3 regions of the Streptomyces sp. NPDC001832 genome follow, and region 2 is predicted to be linked to each of the others. Evidence: riboswitches for the same ligand, from Rfam matches in the RefSeq annotation. Region 2 holds a riboswitch; each other region holds the start of a gene.
What was found. A riboswitch is a leader RNA that binds a small molecule or an ion and turns the genes downstream of it on or off. The one in region 2 is predicted to bind cyclic di-AMP.

Region 1 (7,115 bases), on a different contig from region 2:
TCCCGCTCGGAGAGCGCGGTGTGCGGCTCGCGCGGAGCGGGCGCGGCGCTGTTGAGCTGCCGCAGCAGTCGGACCGTGATCGCCGGGCTCACCAGGGCCTCGCCGGAGGCGGCTGCCCTGATGGCCTCGACGAGCAGGGCGGGGCCCGAGTCCTTGATGAGGAAGCCGGAGGCGCCTTGGGTCAGGGCGCGTTGTACGTACTCGTCGTCGTCGAACGTCGTGACCACCACGACCTTCGGTGGGTTCACCGTCCCGGGACGCGTCAGTCTGCGCAGCGCCTCCAGGCCGTCCATGCGCGGCATGCGGATGTCCATCAGGACGACGTCCGGGCGGTGGAGCTTGGCGAGTTCCACGGCGTGGACCCCGTCCGTGGCTTCCCCGACGACGTCGATGTCGTCCTCCGCCGCGAGGATCATCGCGAACCCGGCGCGCACCATGGCCTGGTCGTCGGCGATCAGCACCCGGATCGTCACGAAGCCGCCGCCCCTACCTTGGCCGTCCCTGCCGCCGAAACCTCGGCCGCCGGCACCGGAAGCGTCGCCTCCACACCCCAGCCGCCGCCTGTCACCGGCCCCGCCTGCATGCTTCCGCCGATCAGGCCCACCCGCTCGGCCAGCCCATTCAGCCCGAAGCCGCCATGCGAGACGTGACGCGGCCGTCCGTCGTCGCTGACCCGTACGGTCAGCCGGTCCTCCGAGAGGCTCACCCGTACCCGTACCTCCGTGCAGGCTTGGGCGTGTTTGCGTACGTTGGTGAGGGCCTCCATCACCACCCGGTGCGCCGTGGTGGTCACCTCCACCGGCAGATCGTCGACGGCCCCCTCAAGGTCGAGCCCGGCCCGCGCACCACCGACCGCCGAGAACTCCTCGACCAGCGATCGCATCTCGTCGATCCCCGCCAGCGGCGTCACCGCCACCTCCCCGTCGGCGTCGCGCAGCATCCCCACCATGTGCCGCATGGAGGTCAGCGCCTCCGAGCCGGCCTGTTCGATCCGCCGCAGCGCGGGCGGCACCAGTTCGGGGCGGCGGTCCGCGACCGCCTGGGCGCCCTGCGCCTGTACGACGATGCCGGTCACGTGGTGGGCGACGAAGTCGTGCAGGTCCCTGGCGAACTCCGTCCGCTGTTCGAGACGCAGCGCCGCCGCCTGCCGTCGCCGGTCCACCAGGAGCAGCCGCGTCCCGAGGCCGACGCCCAGCGCCGCGACCGCGGCCAGCGCGAAGAGCAGCGCCATGATGACGGTGGACTGCCGCACCGAGACCGCCACCGGCCGCAGCACGATGGCCATGCACAGCATGGGCACGGCCACCACCACCCACGAGGGCGTCCCCCGCCGGGCGACGACCAGCAGGAGCCACACCAGCGCCGCCGGTTCGGCGAACCCAAGGGCCTGTGAACTGGCCACCATCTCCATGTGCAGCCACACCGAGAGGCAGAGCGACACGACCGCGAGCGCGCAGGCCGTCATCGGCAGCGCCCGGTCCCCGTCGAGCCGAGGCGAAGCAATGGCCACTCCGACGGCCAGCAAGGCGCCGATCAGCTTGGCGGGGCCGTGGTGCTCGATCCAGTAGAAGCCGGCCAGCAGATCGAGGAGGGCGAGGCCGACCAGGGCCGCGACCAGCAGCACCCATGACGTGACGGGCAGCAGCCGCGTACGTCCGTTCCCCCGCGTGACCGCGGGTGCGGTCGCCCCGGTCGCCACCTTTGTCATGTCCTTCAGCTCTCTCAGCTTGCTCACCATGCCGCCACGATCTCGCACACCCGAGATCTCTCGCACCGGCCGAAAGTCGGAGCCTGCCGCGCATGATCTGTCTTTCGCCCGATACCCCGCGGGCGACGGCCGAGCAGAGTTGTGTCCACCGAAAGCGGCGTAACCCTTCCTGAACACCTGACACGGAAGTACGTCGCCGCCACGGCCAACGCCACCGTGGTGCGGACCCTCGAAGGTCCACCACGGCCAACGCCTCCTCACCACGTACAGGAGCCACCCACCCATGGACCACGCGACGATGCACCTGGGAAACGGACCGGGATCGCGGTGTCCCGCAAGTACGTCCGCGCAGTCCCCCGAGCCCGCGATCGAGGCCCACGGGCTCGGCAAGAAGTACCGGCGCGGCTGGGCCCTGCGCGACGTCTCCTTCCGGCTGCCGGCCGGGCGGGTCTGCGGTCTCGTAGGACCCAACGGCGCCGGCAAGAGCACGCTGATGGGCCTGGCCACCGACATGATCCGCCCGACGACCGGCGCGCTGCGGATCTTCGGCGCGGCCCCTGGTTCGACGGAGGCGGTCCTGCGCACCGCGTTCCTCACCCAGGAGAAGCCACTGTTCCGGCGCTTCACCGTGGCCGAGACGCTGCGGCTCGGTCACGAGCTGAACCCCCGCTGGAACCAAGGGGTCGCCGAGGGCATCGTCCGCGCGGGCCAGGTGCCGCTGGCGGCGAGGATCGGCACGCTGTCCGGCGGTCAGCGCACCCGCGTCGCCTTCGCCCTGGCCTTCGGAAAGTGCCCTGACCTGCTAATCCTCGACGAGCCGATGGCCGACCTCGACCCGCTGGTCCGCCGCGAGCTGATGGCCACGCTGACGGCGGCGGCGGCCGAACGTGGCACGACGGTACTGATCTCCTCGCACATGCTCGCCGAGCTGGAACACATCTGCGACTTCCTCCTCGTCGTCGCGAACGGCGGCCTGCGTCTCGCGGGCGAGGCGAACGAACTACGGGCGGCACACGCCCTGTTCGCGGTCTCGCCGGACACCTCGTTCCCGGCCGGGAGCCCGCACCGGGTCATCGGTTCCGAGTCGCCCGGCGTCGAGGGCCGACCCGGCGTCCTCGTACGGCTCGGCGCCCCGATCCAGTACGGCGGACAGGCCGAGCCGCCCACTCTGGAGGAACTGCTGCTCGCCTACCTGCGCTCACCCGACGCCCCGCCGTTGATCACCCCCGGCGCCCAGGTCGGCGACGTCCACGACGTCCTCACCCGCGACCGGCAGAAGGCTGTGACCGCATGACCAAGCTCACCCACGCCCCTGCCCGTACGACCCCCGACGCACGCCCCTCACGCAAGGGCCCCCGATTCGGCCTGATCTGGCTGATCTGGCGCCAGCACCGTGCGGCGTTCTGGACCCTGCTCGCCCTGACGCTCCTGACGACGCTGGCCATGATCTACCTGCGCGGCCAGCTGACGGACTACCTCGCCACGTCCCCCCAGAAGAGCCTCCCGCCCGACATCGAGAAGTACACCGGCCGCCTGTTCAGCGTCGGAAGCTACCTGGGCTACGCCCCCATACTGGCGGGCGTCCTGATCGGCGCCCCGCTGATCGCGGGCGACCTGGAGTCCGGCACCGCAAAGCTGGTGACCTCCCAGTCAGTCAGCCGCCTCCGCTGGCTCACCACGAAGCTCGCGATGCCCGCCGCGCTGATCGCCCTGTCCACCACCGTGCTGGGCGCCGTCTTCACCTGGTGGTGGAACCCGGTCAGGAGCCGTGCCGACAACCTGGACTGGACGAGCAGCGCGTTCTTCGACGTCACGGGGATCATGCCAGCGGCCTACGCCCTGCTCACCTTCACCGTGGGTGCGGCGATCGGCATGCTCCTGCGACGCACGCTGGTGTCGATGGTGGTCACACTCGGCACAGTGGTGGCGATCGGCTTCATCTGGGACCGCTTCCGCCTAAACCTGGGCCACGTCCTGTCGGTCACCACCCACAAGGGCGTAGGCCCCGACGCCCGGCAGCCGGAACTGCCCGCCGGTGCGGTGCAACAGGGCCAAGGCACGTACTTCCTCACCGACTCGGGAACCCGCCTGGACTGGACGACGTGCCTGGACAAGATGGAGAACACCCGAGCCCACACGTCCTGCCTGGAGTCAAAGCACGTCATCGGCTACGCGGCCGACTACCTCCCGGCCTCCCAGATGCAGCCGATGCAGTGGCTGGGAGCAGTCATCATGCTCACAGTCACCGCGGCCATCGTCACGTTCATCGTCGTGTGGGGACGGAAGCGGCTCTTTTGAACCATAGGCCCTGCAGGCCCCGTCGCTGCCTCCTCGTCCGACTCCGAGTCCGATCGAGATATATAGGCACCCCCGCGTCACGCAGAAACCCCGGCCCGGCGCGTACGGGGGATTGGGCGCCGGGCCGGGGAGCTCAGGGAGGAGAGAGCCTGGACTACTTCGTCAGGTGCAGCTGCTGACCCGGGTAGATCAGGTCGGCGTCCGTGACGATGTCCTTGTTCAGCTCGAACAGCTGCTGCCAGCCACCCTCGACCTTCTGGTCGGCGGCGATCTCGCTCAGGGAGTCGCCGGGGGCGACCTTGTACTCGCCGTCGCCCTTCTCGACCTTCCCGCCGGTCGGTGTGGTGACGGTCTCCTTCGACTCGGCCTGCGGAGCGGCGGAGCCGTCCGAGGGGGAGGCGGCCGGGGGCTCGGTGGGCTCGGTCTGCTCCGGCTGGGCCTGCTGCTCCGGCGCGGCCGGGGTGCTCTCCTGCTCGGTGGCATTGGAGCTGGAGCTGGAGGTGGAAGTGGAGTTCGAGGAGGAGCCGGTGTCGACGCCCGGGTCGACGCCGTCGTTGGTCAGGCCGCCGGCACTTGCGCAGCCCCAGGCACCCGGACCCTGCATGTCGAGGAGCTTCTCGGCGGTGGCGATCTGCTGGGCCTTGGTGGCCAGGTCGGCACGGGGGGCGTACTGCGTACCGCCGGCGGCGGCCCAGCTGGACTGCGAGAACTGCAGGCCACCGTAATAGCCGTTACCGGTGTTGATGGACCAGTTGCCACCGGACTCGCACTGGGCGACGGCGTCCCAGGTGGCGACGGAGGCGGCGGAGGCACTGGTCGCGCCCATCAGCGGTACGGCGACAGCGGTACCGGCGACACCTGCGAGCGTGGCGGCACGGACAGCCTTTGACGGGCGGCGGTGCCTGCCCTTGCTGGAAAACAGCATGGAACTTCTCCTCACCGACGCCTACGAGGTGAGCTGTCGGGTTCGGGCCAAGTGAGTTGCCCGGTCGCACGTCCTAGCACGCGACTTCACCCCAAGCCGGCCCCGATGCGTCATTCGACGATCGGGCCCAGCGCCTACCTGGGTCCCCCGCTCCTGCCTACGGCGCTTTACGCGTCTGTTCCCTTCGACCGACGGCAGGATTCGGCGTGACGATCGAAGGGGCCCGCGGTGCGAGCGGTTCTGACCGTAAACATACGCAACCCTCACATTCAAAGACGGACACATCGGACAATCGGCCCGTACTCGCATCTGAGGAACCGTCGTTTTCGCAGGTGGCAGCGGTACGGAGGGGTTCCCAGGCGCGACACGCCAGTTGACGCAAAGAGACCCATGTCTCACTTACACATAATCGGACATAGGTCTCTGAACTACCCAGATTTTTGAGGCCCTTTTGGCCGAATTCAGACTGCCCTCACTTGGCCTTCACGTCGAGATCGAGGCTCTGGCCAGGAAGGATGAGGCCCGGATCGGAGCCGACGGCATCCTTGTTGGCCTCATAGAGCGCGGGCCAGCCACCGGGAACCTTCTGCGCGTCAGCAATCGCCCAGAGGTTGTCGCCGGGGTGCACGGTGTACGCGCCTTCGGCGGCCGACACACCCGCGTCGCGCGCGCCGGCGTCACCGCGGGAGGCATGACGGCCCGACTCACGGCCGGCGCCGCCGTTCGCGTCCCGGCTCCCCTCGGAGGCCGGCGCGCCGCGATGCTTACCACCGACACCGTCGGGCGAATCGGAAGAGCCGGATGAATCGGGCACATCGGAGGGCGGGGTGGCCGACGCGGTGGTCGAATGCTTCGTGGAAGGCTTCGCCTTGCCTGAAGACTTGTCGGCGCCATCCGGGCCCTTCGAGCTCTTCGAACCACCCGTACCGCCCGACGCGCGGCCCGACGGCTTGGTGGTGTCATCGGACGAGGCCGCCGACGTACCGTCAGCCGACTCCGTGCTCTCCGTCGGCTCGGCGGAGGACGCAACCCCCGGGTCGACACCGGGCAGCGTCCCGTCCACCGCGAGGCCGGAGATGACCGCACAGCTGGGCCATGCCTGCGGGCCCTGGTCGTCCAGGACCTTCTCGGCCACGGCTATCTGCTGCGAGCGGCTGGCAAGGTCGGCACGCGGGGCGTACGACTCGCCGCCGTACGCCTTCCAGGTCTTCTGCGAGAACTGAAGGCCGCCGTAGAAGCCGTTGCCGAGGTCGGCGCTCCACATGCCGCCGCTCTCGCATTCGGCCACCTGGTCCCAGGTCGTGGCTTCGGCTGCCTGTGCACTGGCCGCGCCGAGCAGCGGAATGGCGATGGCCGATCCGGTCACGCCCGCGGCGACGACGATGGCGGGTGCCTGACGAGGGCGACGGTGTCTGCCGTTCGCGGAGCCCATGGGGTTGCCTTCCGTGTGACTGACGAGTGACTGGTGAGTCGAACGGTGAACCTAACTGGACTCGAACGTGTGTCACAAGTCGATGCAGCGCAGATCACGTGAAAGTCACAGCGTTGACGGAGTGTCATCTTGCGCCAGGGCGGCCCCCGGTGTGAACTCCACGGGCAGCGTGCGCAGTCCGCGCATGAGGAGCCCGCCACGCCACCGCAAATCGGTAGGTTTCACCGCAAGAAGCAGGTCCGGAAGGCGCTTCAGAAGCGTGGCGAGCGCGGCCTGCCCCTCCAGTCGCGCGAGCGGTGCTGCCATCGCCTGTAGGCGGGACTCGTCCTTCATGAGTTTGGCGAGTTCGCGCCATACGGTGTTCTCGATGTCGTTGGCGTTGAAGTACGGCTCGCCGCACGACTCTTCTTCCACCCGGCCAGCCGCCGTAGCTGACCTTCAGTTAGCCGGGGCCGGCCGAGACGCCCGATACCGTCGCCAGGTGAACCACATTCCGACTCCGGAACTCTTCTCCTGGGAGTTCGCAACCGACCCGTACCCCGCCTACGCCTGGCTGCGCGAGCACACGCCCGTGCACTGGACGGAACTGCCGTCCGGGGTGGAGGCCTGGCTCGTGACCCGTTACGTGGACGCTCGACAGGCGCTCGCCGACGCCAGGCTGTCGAAAAACCCCGAACATCACGCGGATGACGCCCAGGGCCGCACCAAGACCGGTATTCCCGGGGAGCGCGGTGCCGGGCTCATGACACATC
Region 2 (7,115 bases):
AGCCGACGGCAAGGCGAAGGCGAGGAGCAGGCAGCCTGCCAGGCCGGCGACGGGCACGATGCGGGGCGGGCGGCCTTCGTCCGGGGCGAGCGTCCAGGCGGCGGCGTTGGCGATGGCGTAGTAGACGAGGACACCGAAGGAGGAGAAGCCGATCGCCCCTCGAACGTCGGTCGTGGCGGCAAGGACCACGACCACGGCGCCGACGGCGACCTCCGCACGGTGAGGGACTTTGAAGCGCGGGTGCACCGCGGCCAGGACGTACGGCAGGTGGCGGTCGCGGGCCATGGCCAGGGTGGTGCGTGAGACACCGAGGATGAGCGCGAGCAGGGAGCCGAGCGCGGCGACGGCTGCGCCGGCCCGTACCACCGGCGCGAGGCCGGGGACGCCGGCCGCGTGTGCGGCCTCGGCCAGCGGGGCCGCGGCATGGGCGAGGCGGTCCGGTCCCAGGACGGCCAGCACCGTGACGGCGACGGCCGCGTAGACGAGCAGCGTGATGCCCAGTGCGAGCGGGATCGCTCGGCGGATGGTGCGCTGCGGGTCGCGCACCTCCTCGCCGAGGGTGGCGATCCGTGCGTACCCGGCGAACGCGAAGAACAGCAGACCGGCCGCCTGCAGCACTCCGCCGGCGGTGGCATCCGCACCGATGGCCAGACGCCCGGCATCGGCCGTGCCACCACTGAGACAGGCGGTGACCACCGCTGCGAGGACCGCCAGGACGAACGCGACGATCACTCGGGTCAGCCAGGCGGACTTGTGCAGACCGGTGTAGTTGAGTGCGGTCAGCGCCACCACCGCCGCGACGGCCACCGCGTGCGGCTGGGCGGGCCACACATACGAGCCCACGGTCAACGACATGGCCGCACAGGAAGCAGTCTTGCCGACGACGAATCCCCAGCCTGCGAGATAGCCCCAGAAGTCGCCCAGGCGTTCACGGCCGTACACATAGGTGCCACCGGACTCCGGGTAGCGACCTGCCAGCCGGGCGGAGGACATCGCGTTGCAGTACGCGACCCCCGCAGCCAGCCCCAGGCCGAGCAGCAGCCCGGACCCGGCGGCCGCGGCGGCAGGCGCCGGTGCGACGAAGATGCCGGCACCGATCATCGAACCCAGGCCGATGACCACGGCGTCGAACACGCTCAGACGGCGCTTCAACCCGCCCGTTCCCGCCGTCGCCGTCGACGTGTTCATCGCTCACTCCCAGCCGGGCGCCCCGCACGGGCAGGTCCCCGCAGTCCGTACGCATGCAGAGTTTCCGGGGGCACGGTAACTGAGCCAGTGCCGCGACCGGCAAGGTTTACCCCGTCGCGGCTGCTCAGCCCGCTTCCGGCGTGGCGAGCAGTCGCCTACATCCTCCGCGGTGGTGTCCCGAAGATCCTCCACAAGGAGCAGCCAGCGGGTGATGCGGACCGACTTGAGGAACGGCAGGTCGTGGCCGTCGTTCCGAGACGCATCGACTTGCCGATTAAATGTCCAAATATGGGCGATTTATTTATAAGTGGCTGTTTGGTCGATGAAGAGGCATTTGATGAGAGTTGCAACCTTCGATGAATGACCGAATTGCCCCTTTTGAGAACTCCGTGGTGCGAGTCACGTTCAGAGCTCAAGGTGTCGTGGCGCGCAGCCCGGTCCCCTTCTGTGCCGGGAATTTTGGCTTCGCGGCGTGAGCTGGATTACTGCCAATTCCACGATTCGATCTTGCAAATGAATTGTGATCGAAAAATAGGGACTTGTTCCTTTCGGTGTTTCTCGCCTACGGTCACCGTCAATCCGGGCGGAACGCCGAATCCTGCCGCCGTCCGGCAACCCGACCACTCATGCAGGGCAGGAGCGGGGGACCCAGGTAAGTCGCCGATCCGGTATTCGGAACGGCTCGGGGTGAAGCCGCATTGCGTGCGGCCGGACATCTCCAGTCCGAACCCGACAGCTCACCTCGTAGGCGACGGAGAGGAATTCGCTATGCCCACAACGGGTAACTGCCGTCGTAAGCGCACTTCACTGAGCCGCGGTCTCATCGCCGCGACCACGGGCGGAGCCGCTCTCATGCTTCCGCTGATCGGTGCCGGCTTCGCCTCGGCCGCGCCGGCCCAGCCCGCCACCGCCGAAAAGGCTGCGGCATCGACCGTCGCCGCCGCGGGGAATCCCGCGCAGAAGGCCGCGCCCACCACCTATTCCGTGATCGCGGGCGATACCCTTTCCAAGATCGCGCAGGGACATTCCCTCAGCGGTGGCTGGCAGGAGCTGTACGAGGACAATCGAGAAATCGTCGGCGACAACCCCGCACTGATTCGCCCGGGCATCAAGCTGACAATTGGCGCCCCGGCTGAGCCCAAGACTTCCGCATCTGCCACTGCCGCACCGGCCGCGCAGCCCGGGGCGTACACGAACGATCTGGACGGCTGGATCGAGGAGTCGCTGGACGTCATGGCCCAGCAGGGCATCCCCGGCAGCTACGAAGGCATCCACCGCAACATCATGCGTGAGTCCGCCGGCAACCCGCTGGCCATCAACAACTGGGACTCGAACGCCGCCGCCGGAACGCCGTCCAAGGGCCTCCTCCAGATCATCGACCCGACGTTCCGTGCCTACCACGTGCCCGGTACGTCGACGGACAGCTACGACCCGGTCGCCAATATCACCGCAGCGTGCAACTACGCCGCCGACAGGTACGGCTCCATCGACAACGTGTCCGGCGCCTACTGACTCGCAGCGACGCCGATGGCGGTTCAGGACCGACGGGTGGCGAGGGGCCGAACAGGACCCTCGCAAAGGACCACACCCGCCGGTCAGGGACCGCCTTTCGGCTGCTCACCCGCGTGGACAGCAGTTCGCATCACCAACGACGTAACCGTCCGCCACTGACGACGTATCCGTCACTCCTGGGCGCTCTCCGTCGGCTGCTGCGGCTTCTGCGGCCAAGGCCTCGGAACCGTGGCCGCCGCTCCCTCCCGGACAGACTCCACCGCCGCCGCGTGAAGGTGCCGGCTGTCATCCTCCGAGCCGCAAGGCACGGGGCTGCCCGACATGGTGAACCAGTCGATTGCACCCGTGTACTGCACAGTGACCTGGGCCATGTCATCGGCCCAGGTCGTGTGAACGGTCAGGTCTCCGTACAGGACGCCGGCCTCGTCCGTGAGCACGCCTCCGCGCCCGGAGAAAACACCGCGAGTCGTCCATGACGCCCAAGCCATGTCTTCAGGCTGACATCAAGACCGTGGCTGCGCCACCCGCGGCCGTCCGCGCATCGCGGTGCTCCCGGACCCACGCTCGGCTCCTCAAGAGCCCGATCGCCTGACCGGGGACGGTGTGTCGGCCCGGCGACGAAGCCGCACACCCATGGACCATCAAGGTAAGGCCAGGGCATCGCCACGTCGTCGAAACACGGGAGTCGGAGCGAGATGAGCGTCGAGCGGGTGGGAGTCGTCGTCCACCAGGGCCGTCCCGAGGCCGTTGCCGCAGCGCGCGTCGTACGCGACTGGTGTGCGGGCGAAGCCGTTCCGTGCACGGACATCGACGTGTGGCGCGACGACGCGCGCCGGCGCGGCGGACGGGAGGAGGCCCATGTCGCGGGCAACCCCGATCTCATCGTGACACTCGGAGGCGACGGCACATTTCTGCGCGGTGCCAGGATCGCGGCCAAGAACCATGCCGCCGTCCTCGGGATCGACCTGGGCCGGGTCGGCTTCCTGACCGAGGTACCGGCCGAGGACGTCGTCCGGGCGCTCGACGCCGTCCACCAGGGGCGGGCGGACGTCGAGGAGCGCATGACGCTGACGATGAGGGCCTCGCGCGTACTGGAAGTGCCCAAGGACATCGATGCCCTGATGGCCTACGGACGGCGCCCGATGCTGCCGCCGCCTCATGTCGACATGGAGGCGGAGGCCGCGGCGGAAGGCTGGGGTGTGGCGCTGGACGTCACGGCCCTCAACGACGTCGTCGTGGAGAAGCTCGCGCGGGACCGGCAGGTGAGTCTCGGCGTCTATATCGGCGGCCGGCTCCTCGCCTCGTACTCGGCCGATGCCGTCATCATGGCCACCCCCACCGGGTCGACCGCCTACAGCTTCGCCGCAGGCGGTCCGGTGGTCTCACCGCGCATGGACGCCGTCCTCTTCACACCCGTCGCAGCGCACATGACCTTCAACCGCACAGTGGTCGTCGCGCCGGACGAACCGGTCGCAGTGCGGGTCCTGCCCCACTCGGGCCAGGGCGCGGTCACGATCGACGGCCAACTGCGCGGCGTGATCGACGCCGGAGACTGGCTCGGGGTGTACGCGGCCCCGCGTCGTCTGCGCGTCATCAGGCTCGGCCCGCACGACTTCTACGGGCGGCTGCGCACACGCCTTCGCCTCACCGATGCTCCGGCCACGGCAGCCGACGGAGAGAGCGCGCCGCTCTTCCGCCCCGACGGTCCGGTCCCGCACGACCTGGCCCATCTCCGTCTCTCCCCGGCGGACAAGGACGAGGCAAGCGGTCGTTGACCGGGCAAGGAAGAGGCCGCCGAGGCCACCGAGCTGGTGAAGGTAGCCTCTCCTGATGCGTATCGGGATCGTAGGCACCGAGAACACTCATGTCGACCACATCGTCGGCCACCTCAACGTCCACGAGGCGGGCGGCGACGCCCGCGTCGTGGCTCTCAGTGGCGGGCACAGTCGGCGCAACGACATGCTGGTGTCCACCGGAGGGATAGAAAAGATCGTTGACGAGCCCACCGGCCTGCTCGGCCTTGTGGATGCCGTCATCGTCGCGGACCGCCACGGCGCGCACCACCGCGAGCAGGCGACCCCTTTCCTGACCGAGGGGCTTGCGGTATTCGTCGACAAGCCACTGGCCTGCACCGTCGAGGACGCCCAGGCCATGATCGATACCGCGCTCGCCCATGACGCGCCGCTCACGTCATACTCGGCGCTCCGCTGGATTCACGACACCGATGCGCTGGTGGCCCGGACTGTACGGGGCGGGCAGCCGCACGTGGTCGTCACGTCCGGACCTGCCGATCCTGACAGCGAGTACGGCGGCATCTTCTTCTACGGCATCCACCCGGTGGACGTTGCTCTCCGGCTCGCCCCCGGTGAGATCTCCGACGTACGCACCGACACCACCGACACCACAGTCACCGCGTCATTCACCGCGGGCGGCACCCGTGTCCTCGTGAATCTTGTCAAGCCGAACGACACGCACCAGATCCCGTTCCACGCAATGGCGCTCACTCAGGACACCATGGTCGAGCAGACTCTCACTCTCGACGCCCACTACTGCGTGCCGGGCCTCCAAGCGTTCCTGGAGATGGCCCGTACCGGCAGGCCACCGATCAGTTATGGCGACTTGCTGCGCCCGATCGAGGTTCTGGAGCCCGTCGCTGCTGCCTTGCGAACGCGTTGACCGACACTCGGTGACGTGACGCAACGGCGTCGCCCGGCGGGGAGGCGGAGCACGCCGAATCGATGGCGACCGAAGGTGGCTCGGTCGCCGTTCCGGATCCTGTGAACAGTGCCCTGGGGGGCGTGCGCCCGCTCAGCGCAGTTGCACCGGCAGTGATTCGATGCCGTAGACGATCGACAGCTTGCGGAAGGCAAGGTCCTGGGGCGGGACGGCGAGGTGCATCCGGGGAAAACGTCGCGCCAGGGCCGGGTAGGCGGAGCGCAGTTCCATGCGCGCCAGTTCGGCGCCGACGCAGCGGTGGATTCCGTAACCGAAGGCGAGATGCCCTGAGGTGTTGCGGTGAGGGTCGAAGCGTCCGTCGTCCATGACGTACGCCGTGTCGCGGTTGGCACTGCTCAGTGAGCAGAGCACCATGTCGCCCCGGGGAATGACCACCCCCGCTATCTCTATGTCCTCGCGGGCGAACCGTGGGAAGGCGATCTGGACTGCGGAGAGGTAGCGCAGCACCTCCTCGACGAACCGCGCGGTCATTGCGTCGTCCGTCCGTATCCGCTCGAAGACGTCCTTGTTCTGAAGCAGCACCAGAGAGCCGAGGGCGATCGTGCTCGCGGTCGTCTCGAAGCCGCCGGTGAGCACACCGTCGGCGAGGCCCGCGAGTTCCTCGTCGTCGACGCTGTCGCCGTGCTCCTTCACGATCACGCCGAGCAGGCCGTCGCCCGGATTCTCGCGCTGCATCTTGACCACGTTCCTGAAGTACGCCAGCGACTGAGACATGGCGCCGAAGGGTGCGGTCGTCCCACCGAAGAGGTCGAAGCGCTCCATGGCCAGCTGCTGGAAGTCCTGGCGGTCCTCGTAGGGAACGCCGAGCAGCTCACAGATCGTCAGGGAGGGGATCGGCAGCGCGAACTCCTGCACCAGGTCGACCGGGCGCTGACGGGCTTCCATCGCGTCGAGGCGCTCCTCGACTATGGCATCGATCCTGGGGGTGAGGCGACGCAGCCGACGCATCGTGAATTCCGGGGTCAGGATGCGGCGCAGCCGCGTATGCACGGGAGGATCGCTGAAACCGAGCCCGCCGGGGCTCTGTTCCGCTGCGACTCCTGCGTTGGTCGCGAGGTGGGCGAAGTCGGTGCTGAACCCGTCGGCCGATCCCAGGACGGCCTTCGACTCCTCGTAGCCGGTGACCACCCAGGCGTCCATGCCGAACGGCAGCGAGACCTTGGACACCGGTGCTTGCGTCCGGAGCCCGGCCAGCCTGTCCACCGGGTCCAGGCCGTCCCTGCGCAGCAGCATCAGCAGGTCTTCGGGCAGCAGTCTGATCGCGGAAGAACCGATCCCGTACTTCTGAATTCTGGACAGGTAGGTGCGCCCGAGCCGGGCGGTGATACGAGAACGGAACGTCGTCCTCAACGTGCACTCCATTGGTCGTAGCGCGGTCCGCACACACGGTGCGGACATGAGAAGGCTTTGCGGTAGGCGTGGACACGGACATTGACCGGCGCCAACACGGCTTGTGCCGAGAGACGTTGAGTCGCAGGGCAGGAGCCGGGAGAGCGCTGGCAGCACACGGTAGCTGAGCGAGCCGAGTGGGCGGTCGGCATGTCTTCCACGTCAGGACCGGCCGACTGCCACCGCATGTGCCGCCGGGCCGTGAGTACCGGCACGCGGCCGGAGGCGGACGGCCGGCCGGTACGGCGCCTCGGACCGGGTTCCCGGCGGAACAGTGAACAGGCGTGGGA
Region 3 (7,115 bases), on a different contig from region 2:
CTGTCGCGATGCCCGGCACTTCCCCAAGCTCTCAGCTTCGTTCGAGCAGGGGAGACCCCATCCAAGGGCTTCCGGCCACGTTGCGATCACACGCAGACGAAGTGCACGGACTCGGCATGCAGTTCGGTAGCTGGGTCGAGCCGGAAATGGTCAATGCCGACAGCGATCTCTATCGCGCACGCCCCGACTGGGTGCAGCATTTCCCAGGGCCGGCACGGACCGAGTTCCGTAATCAACTGGTACTCAATCCGGCCCGCACCGATGTACAGGACTATCTGTGGGAGCAATTGGACACATTGCTCTCCAGCGCGCCCGTCGACTATGTGAAATGGGACTTCAACCGCTGCTTCGTGAGCGCGATGGCCGGTGTGCCTCGGGGTCGGCGGGGACCTCACCGAGTGGAGTGAGGAGAAGCTGGCCGAGGCGCGGGCCTGGGTGAATCTCTACAAGCAGATCCGGCGGGCGGTGCAGCGCGGCGCGCTGCACCGGCTGCGCGCCCGCGCGGCGGACTCGGCGCGGTCCAGTACGTCCACGGGGGCGAGACCGAGGTCCTGATGTGGCTGGAGGCGCAGAGGCGCGGGAAGCGGCCCTGGGCCCTGCCGCTGCGTGGGCTCGACCCCGCAGCAACGTACACCTGCCTGGATACGGAGGTGGTGAACCACGGTTCGGTACTGCTGCATCGGGGGCTGCACACCGGGCTTCGGGGCGATCTCGACGCGCGGGTCCTGAGGCTCCGACGCGAATGATGAGCATGACATGTCCGTAATGGGCGCATTTGTCACAATGTGCCCCGCTCGTAAGGGAGATGGCTGCCCTCTCGTGAGCGGAGTCATATCCGTGACGTTCTGTGCTGGCGGGGCGGTCGGGTATTCCGTGCGTGGCGCGGAAAGGCAAGATCCTTAATCCACGGAGTGTGACCGGAATTCCGCACCGATTTCCGAGCACGGATTCCGGTGCGGAACCCGTGGCTTGTTCTCTCCGTCCCGACTCGCTTACGGTCGCCGTCAATCCGGGCGGACCGCCTAATCCTGCCGCCGCCCGGAATTCGCACCCACTCATCGCGTGGCAGGAGCGGGGGAACCAGGTAGGCCGCCGATCGGAGAAATCCGGCCGGCTCGGGGTGAAGTCGCGCTCGGCGCGGCCGGGCATCTCCAGCCCGAACCCGACAGCTCACCTCGCAGGCGCCGGAGAGGAAGCACGTCATGCCCACATCGGGTAAGCATCGTCGTACGAAGTCCAGCGCCATCGCCCGTGGCGTCGCCGCCGCCAGCGCCGGGGGTGCCGTCATCGCTCTGCCACTGCTCGGTGCCACTGGTGCCCACGCCGCGCAGGGTTCGGCCCCGACCGCCGCGCCGCAGTCGGCCTCCGCCGCCAACCACGCAGCCCCGGCCAAGCCGGCCGCGCAGAAGCAGGCCGCCACCACGACGTACACCGTCGTCTCCGGCGACTCCCTGTCGCAGATCGCCGCTGAGCACGAGATCAACGGCGGTTGGCAGAAGCTGTACGAGGACAACCGCCAGGCCGTCGGCGAAGACCCCAGCCTGATCTTCCCGGGCTTGAAGCTGACGCTCGGCACCGGTGCCGACACGGGCGAGTCCCTCCCGCCGAAGGCACCCTCTGCGCCTTCGTCGGCCGCGGAGAAGTCCGCCCCGGCCAAGTCCGCCCCGGACAAGGCCTCGACGGTCACGGAGTCCGAGACCTCCGCCCCGGCCAGTCAGAGCAACAGCTCCGGCTACAGCCACCCGGTGCCCGGCAACCACACCACCGGATACCGCGCCTCCGGCTCCAACTGGTCCAGCGGCAGCCACACCGGGATCGACTTCCCCGTCTCCACCGGCACCAGCGTGAAGGCCATCACCTCCGGCACCGTCGTCACTGCCGGCTGGGGTGGCGCGTACGGCAACCAGGTCGTCATCAAGCACGCCGACGGGCACTACTCGCAGTACGGCCACCTGTCCTCGATCTCCGTCTCCGCGGGCCAGACCGTGAGCACCGGTCAGCAGATCGGCCTCTCCGGCGCCACCGGCAACGCCACCGGCCCGCACCTGCACTTCGAGGTCCGCACGGGCCCGGAGTACGGCTCGGACATCGACCCGGTCGCCTACCTGGCTTCGCACGGCATCTATGTCTGAGCCGAACGGCCGGGCAGTTGAGCAGCAAAGCATGACCTGAGCTACAAGGCATGACCTGAGCAACACAGAAGGGGCGGTGTGCAGCGGCGCACTGCCCCTTCTCCCACCCCATTTGCCGGTCGGGCCTATTCCCCCCTTTGCCGAAACCTGACCGGACCGTCCATCTCGCCCCCAACCTCTTATTACGGTCGCGTAGGTCACATTCGACGGTGCAGGATAAGCGTTCGTGGCAGACGATTCGAAAAAAAATCAACGTGGCGTCATCAACCGGCATGGCGTCATCGAGTCGTACGCAGCGATTGGCGACAGCTTCACCGAGGGAGTCGGCGACCCCGGCCCCGACGGAACCTTCGTCGGCTGGGCGGACCGTTTCGCGACACTTCTCGCGGACCAGCTCCCTGAGCCCGATGCGGGGACAAGCACCGAAGGCTCCGCTCACGGGAATTTCGGGTACGCCAATCTCGCCGTACGCGGGCGCCTCCTCGACCAGATCGTCGAGGAGCAGGTGCCGCGCGCCAAGGAACTCGCACCCGACCTGGTGAGCTTCTGCGCGGGCGGCAACGACATCATCAGGCCCGGCACCGATCCCGACGACGTGGCCGAGCGCTTCGAGCGCGCGGTCGCCGAGCTGACCGAATCGGTCGGCATCGTCCTGGTCACCACCGGCTTCGATACCCGAGGCGTTCCCGTGCTGCGGCATCTGCGCGGCAAGATCGCCACTTACACCGCGCATGTGCGGTCCATCGCCGACCGCTACGACTGCCCGGTCCTCGACCTGTGGTCGCTACGGTCCGTTCAGGACAGGCGCGCTTGGGACGACGACAGGCTCCATCTGTCGCCCGAGGGACACACCAGGGTCGCGCTGCGCGCCGCCCAGGTCCTCGGCATCGACGTGCCGGCCGACCCGGACCAGGAATGGCCCCCGCAGGCGCAGCGCGGCGTACTCGAAGTACGGCGCGACGACATCCACTGGGCACGCGAGTACCTGGTCCCGTGGATCGGACGGCGGCTGCGAGGCGAGTCCTCCGGCGACCGTGTCGAGGCGAAGCGGCCGGACCTCCTGCCGCTCTAGGCTCATAGGCTCATCAACTTCGTTAGTTATCCCTAGCGTTTGTGCGTATGCAGTTGCGTGCATGGAGTTGCTGCGCACGTCCAAGGCGGCGAAGCGTCTCGGGATACACCCGATGACGCTTCGCCAGTGGGCCATCGACGGCAAGCGCGGTAGCGCCTCCGCATCCTCCCGCCCCGTCGGGAGGTTCTGTATGTGCGCGTCTCCGGCCCCTTGGGACAGGAGTCCTGTCTGGAAACCCAGGAGCAGGAGCTTCGGGCCACCTCTGCCGGAGAGATCCTCAAGGTCGTCCGGGACCGTGGCTCTGGCCTGAAGGAGAACCGCCCCTCGCCGACGGCGAGATCTCCCGCACCGCCTGTGCCCGCGCCCTCGCCCGGTCGGGCGTGGACGAAAAGACCGGCGAAGTCCTCACCTGCGCTGCTCTGGCGGAACGGGTGGGCTCGTGTGCCGGCCTCGTGGCGGGCATGACCGAAGCGCGCTGGCCGAGCACTGGAACACCGCCGACGTGGACACGCTGGCCCACGGTGAGGACCCCGGGCGAAGGAAGCTGCCGTCGAACGCGTGGATGGCGCTGCGCCGCCTGGGCTGGACCGTTTGCGCACGGGAGGGTGTGAAGGTCAACGACCGGCATCATGTTGGCGAGCCCGGCCACGGTCGCGCGGTCGTTGAAGGCGCTGTCGATCAGGATCAGCGGCGCGCCCTGGCCGGCCGTGTCGACGGCGAACGTGGTGCTGTGCCTGGAAGTGATGTTCGTCCTGTCGGCCTTCGGAGCGTGCGGGGTGGGAGACCGAGGCCGATTGCCCCTGTGCAGGCGGTTGCTACGGCCGGGTGAAGGTCATGTGCGTGACGCCGCTGGGGGTCGTCACGGACTCGGCCTGGAAGCGTTTCTCGAGTCCTTCGAGTCCGTCCCACAGGCGCTCGCCACGGCCCAGAACGATCGGGACGACGGCGATGTGCAGATGATCGATGAGGTCTTCGACGAGGAACTCGCGGATCGTGGTCGGCCCGCCACCGATCCTCACGTCCAGGTCACCTGCGGCCTCGCGCGCCTGACGGAGTGCCTCCTGCGGCGTGGCGTCGATGAAGTGGAATGTGGTGCCACCCTCCATCTCCACCGAGGGGCGGGGGTGGTGGGTCAGGACGAAAACCGGGGTGTGGAAGGGCGGGTTGGGCCCCCACCAGCCGTTCCAGTCGTCGTTCTTCCATGGCCCGCGCTGGGGGCCGAACTTTTTGCGGCCCATGATCTCCGCTCCGATGCCGACATCCCAGGTGCTGGCGATGACGTCGTCGACCCCAGTGCTCCCGTCCGGCTTGCCCAGCATCTGCTGGAAGGTCCTGGTCGGGAAGAACCACTCATGGAGCCGCGTGCCGGCGTGGCCGAACGGGGCGTCGAGACTCTGCCCTTCACCCGTGGCGAATCCGTCGATAGAGACGGAAAAGTTATGGACCCTCACGCGCGACATTGCACGGACTCCTACCCTCGAAGCGTTGTGATTGCGAACTGCAATCACTAGCCGTGGGCGAGCCTAGACTCGGTGATGGCAGAATGCAATCACTGGAGGTGGGCATGCGAGACAAACCGCGGTCCGGATGCGCGGTCAACGCGGCGGTGGAGGCACTCGGGGACCAGTGGAGCCTCATCGTCCTGCGCGACGTGATGTTCGGCGGGCGCCGACACTTCCGCGAGCTGCTCAGCCACTCCGAGGAGGGGATCGCGTCGAACATCCTCAGCAGCCGTCTCAAGGCCCTCGTCGCCGGCGGTCTCCTCACGCAGGAGCAGGCTGAACGAGGACGTCGAGCGACCTACAGCCTCACAGAAGCGGGCATCCAGACAGTCCCCATCATGGTCGCGCTCGGCTCCTGGGGAATGCGGCACCGCCCGACCACACCCGAACTCAGCGTCCGCGCTCACCTCTTGGAGGACGGCGGCCCGCATCTCTGGGAGGACCTCATGGACGAACTCCGCGAGGTGCACCTGGGTATTCCCCGCCCGAACCCCGACCACCCCCGGGCCTCCGAACTCCTTCAGGCAGCCTACGAGCAGGCACTCACGGAGGCGCACTGACTACCCCTCCGGCTGGCATCAAGATCGCGTGGAGTACTGGTCCTCTGCCGATACCCATCTTCCCGCGCGGGCGCCTGACGATGGTCTTGAGAGGCCTCGCGGACAGGCGGCAGGTCATGGTCGGCGTCGGGGGCGTTCCTCCCAGTGGTGGGTGGCCCATGCCTGCCGGATCAGGCTACGGACGGTGATGATCGTGTCGGCGAGGTCGAAGAAGGTGTCGATGACGGTGGTGCGCCGCTCGTAGCAGCAGGCGAGCCGGTGGAACGCGTTCTGCCAGGCGTGGGTGCTGCTCGCCGAGGAAGACGGACCGGTGGACGCCTTCGGCGCCATCGCCTACTCCACTGGCGAGGCCCGCCAGGCCCTCGAAGCAGCAGGCCACCGGCTGTTCTTCAAGCCCGCCCCGCTACGGCCCGCCGTCCCCGGGGGCTTCACCCTGGACGACTTCGTCATCGACACCGCCGCCGCAACGGTGACCTGCCCCGCTGGACACACCGTCCCCTGTCGGATGTCGGCGGGCAGCACAACCAGCGCAAGGCCGCCTTCGGGAACCTGTGCACCGCATGTCCCCTACGCGAGCGGTGCACCAAGGCCAAAGCCGGACGCATCCTGACCATCCGTCCCCACCACGACCTGACCGCGGCACCATCGCCAACAACACCTGGCTCCACACCCGAGCCGCCGCCCTCAACCTCCGCCGACTGATCAACCTCGGACTCACCCACACAGGCAACACCTGGACAATCAACCCAGCCACCTCATAGACCGAGTGGCCACCCGGCCCATGGGCCGGGTGGCCACTCAACAAGAGGTCCGTCCGGCGAGGGACGACAACGGCGGCGCCGGTATCCGTTCCAGCACACCGCCCGCGAAGACGTCGTACAGCGGCAGCGTCTCCAGATGCACATAGCCGATGTGGCAGTCGCAGACAGCCAGCGGACAGGCCCGCGGGCCGAGAGAGCGCCGGTAGCTCCCGTCGTAGAGATTGCCGAGCTCCGCCGGGACGAAATGGCAGCGCCGCACCCTCCCGTCGCCGTCCACCGAGATGACCGACTCGCCCGTCCGGCAGGGCAGCCCGGCCGACCGGTGCGGATGCCGGCTGTACGGGAAGAGCGGGTCGAGGGCCGTCCAGCGGCCCGCTTCCTCGTCCGTATAGGTGTGCCCCTCCAAGGCGTTCACCCAGAGATAGACCTCGCCCGGCAGGGCGTCACGCAGCCGCCTTGCCTCGTCGAGATGGTCGTCGAGACCGACGACACCGACGCTGTGGCGGATGCCCAGCGCGCTCAGCTCCCGGCACTTGGCGAGGAATCGCTCGTACGGCGTCTGCCCCGGGTGGTACGTGCACCAGAGCGCGATCTTCTCGCGGCCGGCGTCACCCGCCTCGGCCAGCCACCCCGTACGGCTGCTGAGATTGGTCTGGATGGCGACCCTGCCGATGTGCGGCAACTGCGCCAGCTCGACCAACGCACGCCGGTACCAGGAGCGAACCAGACCCTCGCCCCACGGGGTGAACAGGACCGAGATCCGGTCGCCTGTCTGCGCCGCGGCCCACGCCGTGAACCGTTCCAGCGCGGCGCGGTCGGCGCGCAGCTGCTCCCGGCTGTCGCGCCGCTTGGCGAACGGGCAGTACGGGCAGTCGTAGTCGCAGGACGCGAGCGGACCGCGGTAAAGAATGGTCAGATCCATGGGCACGCTCACTTCAGTTCGTACGCGGCCATCGCGGCTCGTACGTCGGGGGAGAAGAGTTCGGGGCCCAGCGCGTCGGAGTGGGCCAGGCCCTCGGGGGAGAGCCGCAGCAGGCCGGACGCCCCGGCCGCCGCGTCGAGCCAGCCGCGCGCCTCGAACCGGGCCA

Region 1: another riboswitch for cyclic di-AMP. It lies ahead of ABT115_RS28950 (transglycosylase family protein); the one in region 2 lies ahead of ABT115_RS30130 (transglycosylase SLT domain-containing protein).
Region 3: another riboswitch for cyclic di-AMP. It lies ahead of ABT115_RS10480 (M23 family metallopeptidase); the one in region 2 lies ahead of ABT115_RS30130 (transglycosylase SLT domain-containing protein).

The regions. Positions count from the first base shown of each region.
Region 1 is NZ_JBEOYU010000061.1:13,368-20,482, forward strand. Features, by position in the region: gene ABT115_RS28930 (response regulator) at 1-473, opposite strand, end outside; gene ABT115_RS28935 (sensor histidine kinase) at 470-1,738, opposite strand; gene ABT115_RS28940 (ABC transporter ATP-binding protein) at 1,992-3,002, shown strand; gene ABT115_RS28945 (ABC-2 membrane transporter-related protein) at 2,999-4,006, shown strand; gene ABT115_RS28950 (transglycosylase family protein) at 4,161-4,931, opposite strand; cyclic di-AMP (ydaO/yuaA leader) riboswitch at 4,935-5,106, opposite strand; gene ABT115_RS28955 (transglycosylase family protein) at 5,404-6,363, opposite strand; partial or broken gene ABT115_RS28960 (cytochrome P450) at 6,469-6,669, opposite strand; gene ABT115_RS28965 (cytochrome P450 family protein) at 6,731-7,115, shown strand, end outside.
Region 2 is NZ_JBEOYU010000071.1:9,327-16,441, reverse strand. Features, by position in the region: gene ABT115_RS30135 (APC family permease) at 1-1,188, opposite strand, end outside; cyclic di-AMP (ydaO/yuaA leader) riboswitch at 1,770-1,952, shown strand; gene ABT115_RS30130 (transglycosylase SLT domain-containing protein) at 1,957-2,700, shown strand; gene ABT115_RS30125 (hypothetical protein) at 2,871-3,188, opposite strand; gene ABT115_RS30120 (NAD(+)/NADH kinase) at 3,396-4,475, shown strand; gene ABT115_RS30115 (Gfo/Idh/MocA family oxidoreductase) at 4,531-5,376, shown strand; gene ABT115_RS30110 (cytochrome P450) at 5,509-6,798, opposite strand.
Region 3 is NZ_JBEOYU010000009.1:104,906-112,020, reverse strand. Features, by position in the region: partial or broken gene ABT115_RS10485 (GH36 C-terminal domain-containing protein) at 72-746, shown strand; cyclic di-AMP (ydaO/yuaA leader) riboswitch at 1,043-1,199, shown strand; gene ABT115_RS10480 (M23 family metallopeptidase) at 1,203-2,132, shown strand; gene ABT115_RS10475 (SGNH/GDSL hydrolase family protein) at 2,359-3,204, shown strand; gene ABT115_RS10470 (dihydrofolate reductase family protein) at 4,020-4,664, opposite strand; gene ABT115_RS10465 (winged helix-turn-helix transcriptional regulator) at 4,769-5,266, shown strand; partial or broken gene ABT115_RS10460 (IS5/IS1182 family transposase) at 5,381-5,593, opposite strand; gene ABT115_RS10455 (transposase) at 5,525-5,968, shown strand; gene ABT115_RS10450 (STM4011 family radical SAM protein) at 6,065-6,949, opposite strand; gene ABT115_RS10445 (STM4012 family radical SAM protein) at 6,958-7,115, opposite strand, start outside.